3 regions of the Thermosipho sp. 1070 genome follow, and region 3 is predicted to be linked to each of the others. Evidence: riboswitches for the same ligand, from Rfam matches in the RefSeq annotation. Region 3 holds a riboswitch; each other region holds the start of a gene.
The links. Region 3 has a riboswitch for cobalamin ahead of Y592_RS01320 (ABC transporter substrate-binding protein). Riboswitches for the same ligand answer to the same signal wherever they lie in the genome.
Positions count from the first base shown of each region.

Region 1 (2,264 bases), 750 kb from region 3:
CAAAATATTTATACGCTTTTTGTCTAGTTATTCCGGTGTTTTTCGAAAGTAAATACAAAAGAAAACCCAATGTTGAAATAAGACCAATTGAAATATTTAAAAAGTTGTCGGTTAGGAACTTCAAAATAGAATATTTCCATATTTCTGATTCGTTTATAAAAAAGAACTTTCCAAGACCTATTGAATAAACTCCTGAAATTTCCAAAGTAAGAACATCTACACCCTTTGGTATAGGTATCAAAAATGGAGTATACCACGTACGTCCAGATTTTCCAAGACCAAATGTAAATATTGGAAAATTGTTGTTTTTAATGGAAAAAGAAGAACCTTCTATGAATGGAAAAAATACGTATTTTGAATTTTTAGGTACGGGTATTTGAAAGGATATAGTTTTAAAGGCCTTTAGTATAATAACTTTTGGTAAAGTTGTATTATTTATTCTAGAAATTTCAATGCCTTTTGGATTGCCAAGAGAATAAAATATATAAAACAAGATTAAAAAGATAAAAAGAGTATATAGAAAGTACTTTAAATAAAATTTAATCATTTAAATCCCTCCAAAAGTATTTTAGCATAATTTGACACATTTTTTTAGATGTAATATAATATAAAGTAGAATAACGGGGTGTAGCGCAGTTGGCTAGCGCGCTTGCATGGGGCGCAAGAGGTCGCTGGTTCAAGTCCAGTCACCCCGACCAGTTGGCCGGTTTTACCGGCCATTTTTTAAATATTCAATACTGCAGGTTAAGGGAATTCGGTGAAAATCCGAAGCTGCCCAGCAACCGTAACCGGGGACGAAATCTGCAAATGCCACTGGGTAAAACCTGGGAAGGTGCAGAGAGTAGGATGATCCGGGAGCCGGGAGACCTACCTGTAGTAAATGATATTTCCCAATTGCTAGGGCAATGTGGGAAAAGTTTGTTTTATTTTGGGGGGATAAAGGGTGGTTATTTTAGTAACTGGTGGGGTTAAATCTGGAAAAAGTAGTTTTGCGCTTGAACTCTCAAGACGTTACAAGAAAAAAGCATTTATTGCAACAGGAGTTCCTTTTGATGAAGAGATGAGAAATAGGATAAACCGTCATAAAAGTGAAAGAAAAGGTTTTGACACCTTTGAAGAACCTGTTGAAGTAGATAAAGTAATTGAAAGTTTAAATGGAAAATATGAATTTGCTATTTTGGATTGTATTACCACGTATCTTGGAAATCTTTACTATTACAAGAAAGATATAGAAAATTATTTAGAAAAATTTTTAAAAAGTATTAAAAAAGTTGATTATACATTGGTTTGTGTTACGAATGAAGTGGGGTGGGGAATAATTCCAGAAAACAAACAAGTAAGAGAATATGTAGAAAGACTAGGACTTTTAAATAAAGATATTGTAAAGATAGCACAAAAAGTCTATTTGATGGTATCGGGGATAGGGGTGGAATTAAAGTGAAGTTAGGAACTACTTCTTGGCTTTTTCCAGGCACTTATCTTGAAAATGTAAAAGTTATAGCAGATAAGGTGGATTTTGTGGAGTTTTTGGTGTTTAGCTGGGATACAAATACAAAGAATATTTTTTTGAACGAAATAGAAGATTTAAAGGAAATAGCAGAAGAATTTAATCTGGAGTATAACGTTCACTTACCAACAGATTGTATTTTTAACGTTGAAAAAGCCTTTTGTTTTTTTGAAAATAGTAGATTGGAAATTTCAAATTACATCGTACATCCGTTAGATGGTATAGAGGTGTTTTTAAAAAAATCTGAGAAGATATTAGTTGAAAATTTGAAAGAAGATATTTTTTTACACGATAGGACAGTTTTTGACATAGGACATCATTTGCTTGGGACAAAGGTTACGGAGAATTTTTTAAAAAATTCAATAGAATACCATGTCATGGGTGTTTCAAATGGGAAAGACCATCTTAAATTGGACAAAGATACTTTGGAAGTAATAAGGAAAAAGTTGAAATATTCACCAAATTTAGAGTATGTGTGTTTTGAAGTATTTGACTTAAGAGATTTTTTGCATTCACTAACTCTTTGGAGGGATAGTTTTGATTTATGATTTTTTACTTTCGTTGGCGTTTATATCTAGGATTCCAATTAAAGTTAGATATTCTGGAAGAAGGATGAAAAACATTCCCGGGTATTTCCCACTTGTGGGATATATTCCCGGGATTATTTTTTTCTTAGGGGGTTATTTTGAAAATTTTTTTGTTAAAATAATTTTCTTAATTTTGGGATATTATTTTTTTGATCTCTTTCATTTTGATG
Region 1 is NZ_CP007121.1:1,018,343-1,020,606, forward strand. It holds gene Y592_RS05030 (GGDEF domain-containing protein) at 1-547, opposite strand, end outside; tRNA gene Y592_RS05035 (tRNA-Pro) at 622-698, shown strand; cobalamin riboswitch at 725-889, shown strand; gene Y592_RS05040 (bifunctional adenosylcobinamide kinase/adenosylcobinamide-phosphate guanylyltransferase) at 944-1,441, shown strand; gene cbiR (cobamide remodeling phosphodiesterase CbiR) at 1,438-2,055, shown strand; gene Y592_RS05050 (adenosylcobinamide-GDP ribazoletransferase) at 2,045-2,264, shown strand, end outside.
Region 1: linked by a shared signal. The riboswitch ahead of Y592_RS05040 (bifunctional adenosylcobinamide kinase/adenosylcobinamide-phosphate guanylyltransferase) and the one ahead of Y592_RS01320 (ABC transporter substrate-binding protein) in region 3 are both predicted to bind cobalamin.

Region 2 (2,264 bases), 700 kb from region 3:
ACACAAAATTTTTCAAATGCCACGCACCCTTCCCTTATGGGATTGCACTTTGAAGGCCCTTTTTTAAATAAAAAGAAAGCGGGAGCTCAAAACAAAGCATATATACAATCTTTTAACGATGCACTTCCACAACTTAAAAATGTAAAAATTTTAAGTTTTGCACCAGAACTTCCCAATTCAAAGGATCTACTGGAAAAATTAAGAAAAAACAATATTGTTCCTTCAATTGGACATTCAAATGCAAATTACAAGATTTTTAAAGAGTTCTTTGACCTTGATGTTAAAAGAATTACACACTTTCCCAATGCCCTATCTACGTTACATCACAGAGAAGTTGGCATTGTAGGTGGTGTTTTTTTACACAAACCGTACGTTGAGATAATTGCAGATTTTGTACATTCATCTCCTGAATTTTTAAAATTAGTATACCAAACACTAGGTGCAAAAAAAATTATCCTTATTACAGATAGTATATCAGCCACAGGACTTGGCGATGGTATTTACACACTGGGAAATCTTCTTGTAAAGGTAAAAGATAATATAGCAAGGCTTGAAGATGGAACCCTTGCAGGAAGCACACTAAAATTCATAGATGGGCTCAAAAATTTCAAAAAGGCCACCAATTGCTCTCTAAAAGAACTCTCATGGGTATCTTCTTTTAACACACTTAAAAATTTAAAAATAGACACAGGACGGATCAAAATAGGATATGATGCTAAGTTTGTGTTACTAAATCAAGACCTAAATATTATAGATACTGTGGTATAATTTTAGAGAAAATTTATACTAAAAACATCCAAGAAAAGGGAACACCGGTGAAAATCCGGGGCTGCCCAGCAACCGTAACCGGGGACGAAATCTGCAAATACCACTGGGGGAAACCTGGGAAGGTGTAGAAAGTAGGATGATCCGGGAGCCGGGAAACCTATCTTGGATGTATAAATTCCACAAAAGCTCAGGGCTTTTTGTGGAAGTTTTTGTTTGTAGGAGGGGATAAAATGACACTTAGGGAGAAAGTCATCAACAGACTAAACAACCTCACAAAGCCTGTAGGAAGTCTTGGATACTTGGAAGAAATAGCATTAAAAATTTCTCTTATCCAAGAAAAAGAACTTCCAGAACTTTTTAACGACAAAAGGGTTTATGTATTTGCAGGAGATCATGGGGTGGTAGAAGAGAAAGTTTCGGCATATCCAAAAGAAGTAACATTTCAAATGGTCCTTAACTTCTTAAACCAAGGAGCGGCAATTAACGTTTTTTCAAAACACGTGGGGGCAAAAGTCTATGTTGTTGATGCAGGAGTTGACTATGATTTTGATCAACATCCATCTTTAATAGTAAAGAAAGTGGGATATGGTACAAAAAATTTCACAAAAGGTCCTGCTATGTCAAAAGATGATGCGTTAAAATCCGTAGAGTATGGACAAAAAATTGCAAAAGATGCAATTAATGAAGGTGCAGACTTACTGGCTATAGGTGATATGGGAATAGGAAACACTACCACTGCAACTGCAATTGCAGCTGCTTTTGGATTTAATCTAGATGAAATACTAGATATAGGTACTCCTATAGACAACGAAAAACTAAAAAGAAAAAAACAAGTTGTGGAAAAGGCGATAAAAGTAAACAATCCCAATCCATCAGATTCCATAGACGTCCTTTCAAAAGTGGGGAGCTATTGCATAGGAGAAATGGCAGGATTTATACTCCAAGCAGTTGAAGAAAAAATACCAGTAGTTATAGATGGTTTTCCCACTACAGCGGGATTTCTCATAGCATATCATATAGATAAAAAGGTAAAAGATTACGTCCTCTTTGGTCATAAGTCCAAAGTAAAAGGACATAAAGTAATACTAGATTCAATAAACGAAAGACCTATTTTGGATTTAGATATGCGTCTTGGAGAAGGTACAGGTGCGGTACTTTCTATGTACCTGATCGAAGCTGCGATAAAAATGATAAGGGAAATGGCTACATTCGAATCTGCAAATGTTTCAAAAGGAAGCGATCAATAAAATGGGAAAAGTATTTTGTTCATGGAGTGGAGGAAAAGATTCCACACTTGCCTTGTACTACGGTCTTAAAAAATTTACAACGATTGATTATCTATTTACAATGTTATCAGAAGATAAGATTCATTCAAGGGCCCACGGCCTACCAAAACACATATTGGAACAACAAGCAAAAAGCTTGGGGCTACCACTTATAACTAAAAGTAGTAGCTGGGAAAACTATGAAAAAAACTTTCTTAAATTCCTAGAAGA
Region 2 is NZ_CP007121.1:970,755-973,018, reverse strand. It holds gene nagA (N-acetylglucosamine-6-phosphate deacetylase) at 1-768, shown strand, start outside; cobalamin riboswitch at 747-947, shown strand; gene cobT (nicotinate-nucleotide--dimethylbenzimidazole phosphoribosyltransferase) at 999-2,015, shown strand; gene Y592_RS04810 (diphthine--ammonia ligase) at 2,017-2,264, shown strand, end outside.
Region 2: linked by a shared signal. The riboswitch ahead of cobT (nicotinate-nucleotide--dimethylbenzimidazole phosphoribosyltransferase) and the one ahead of Y592_RS01320 (ABC transporter substrate-binding protein) in region 3 are both predicted to bind cobalamin.

Region 3 (2,264 bases):
GGCACTCAAACATTAGACGTAATAAAAAAACTAAAAGGATATAAGGTAACTGGAGTTGTATTTGGGCAAAATAAAAAACTTGGGGAAAAAATTGTAAAAGAATACAATGTAAATTTTTATTACTCACAAGTATTATCAAATGTCTCTTCCATAGAGGAACTTTTGGAAAAAACAACCCCAGATATAGTTGTTGCGGCAATTCCTGGGTTTAATGGTGTTATATCCACATTCCAAGCAATTAAATTCACAAAAAGACTTGCCCTTGCCACAAAAGAGGCCTTAGTTTGTGCAGGACCATTGTTAAAAAAAGCTTGTAAAGATGTAGAATTAATACCAGTTGATAGCGAGCATTCTGCCATCTTTCAGATTTTTGATGAAAACGTAGAAAAAATATTAATAACCGCATCAGGTGGCGCAATAAGAGAATATGATAACATAGAAAACCTCACTCCAAAAGAAATATTAAAACACCCTGTATGGAATATGGGACAAAAAATAACAGTCGACTCATCAACTATGATAAATAAAGCCTTTGAAGTAATTGAAGCATATGAATTATTTGAATTAGACACAATAGATGTATTAATACACCCCACGGGCACAGTTCATGGTGCAGTTTTCTTGAAAGACGGTACAGTAAAAATACACTTTGGATTCCCTGATATGAAAATACCAATTTCATATGCACTGACTTATCCAAAGAGAATGTATATAAACCTAAATTGGCCAGAGTTTAAAGAGGAAAATTTTATTTTTACAGAGGTAAGTGAAGAAAAATACCCCGCTTTTTTTTATGGTAAAAAAATTATTAAAGATCTTGCAAAAAGAGTAGCTTTTAACGCAGCAGATGAAGTTGCAGTAAATATGTTTTTGGAAAGTAAAATAAAGTTTCACAATATCTCAAAGATAGTTATAGACACATGTGAAAAAATAAATGGCAAAATAAGGGATTTAGAAGATGTTTTTGAAGTAGATAAACTTGCAAGGCAAATTGCAAATAATTTTTGATGTGTTATAATTTACGTGAGATACATTTCTTCTAAAAAAAGGGAAGCCGGTGAAAATCCGGCACGGGGACGCCACCGTAACCGGGGACGAAATCAGTACAAATGCCACTGGGGAAAACCTGGGAAGGCGCTGAAAGTAGGATGAACCGGGAGTCGGGATACCTTTTTTTAGAAGGAAAAAGCCACCTTTACGGTCCCTAAAGGTGGTCGATTTCTTTTAAATATAACCAGGAGGTGAAGATATGAAAAAACTAGGGGTTTTGTTTTTAGTTGTTCTTAGCTTTATTGCATTTTCAATTTCTATTGTAGATGATGCAGGAAGACTGGTTGTCTTTGAAAAAACGCCTGAAAAAGTCGTTTCTGCAGCACCAAGTTCAACTAAATTTTTATTAAAACTTGGATTAGACAAAAAAATAGTCGGAGTTACAGATTGGGATAGCTTTAACGCAGAAAAGATTGGAAATATGGTACCTTTAAACATTGAAAAAATTTTGTCTTTAAACCCAGATGTTGTGATTATCTTTGGCGGGTTTCAACTTCCAGAAGTTGAAAAATTAGAAAAATTTGGAATAAAAACATTGGTACTTAATCCCGTTTCCTTAAATGATGTAGCAAGAGACGTAATGTTACTTGGAAGTGTGTTTGGCAAGGAAAAAGAAGCAAAAATGATAAAAGATGAAATTTTATCAAAATTGAAAGATTATGGTACAAAAACTGCAAAAATTCCACTTAATGAAAGACCAAAGGTATTCTTTACAATTACAGTACCCAACGATGAAACAAAAGATTTATGGACTGCAGGAACGGGCTCCTACATAAACGAACTCATTACTATTGCTGGTGGAGTAAATATCTGTGCACCATACACAGGAAATAACGGTTGGTTCTCTGTAAATTGGGAATTCTTAACTATAAACAACCCAGATGTAATAATAATAGCAGGATATGGTGATCCAAATCAAATAAAAGAAAAGATAAAGGGAAATAAACTCTTTTCATCTTTAAAAGCCGTTAAAAATGACAAAGTATTAATTATTGATGGAAATGATATTAGCTCAATCTCACCCAATATAGTAAAATACCTTGATATATTCTATAATTTCTTTTACGGAGGAAATAAATGAAAAAATTTCTTAATCCTAAAACTGGGAGGATTATCCTTCCAGTTTTCTTTCTTTTAATTTTATTCTTAAATCTTTCAATAGGTAGTGTCAAATTACCAGTTTCTTATATATTCAATGCTCCAAATGAAAGAAT
Region 3 is NZ_CP007121.1:266,817-269,080, forward strand. It holds gene Y592_RS01315 (1-deoxy-D-xylulose-5-phosphate reductoisomerase) at 1-1,008, shown strand, start outside; cobalamin riboswitch at 1,000-1,191, shown strand; gene Y592_RS01320 (ABC transporter substrate-binding protein) at 1,250-2,131, shown strand; gene Y592_RS01325 (FecCD family ABC transporter permease) at 2,128-2,264, shown strand, end outside.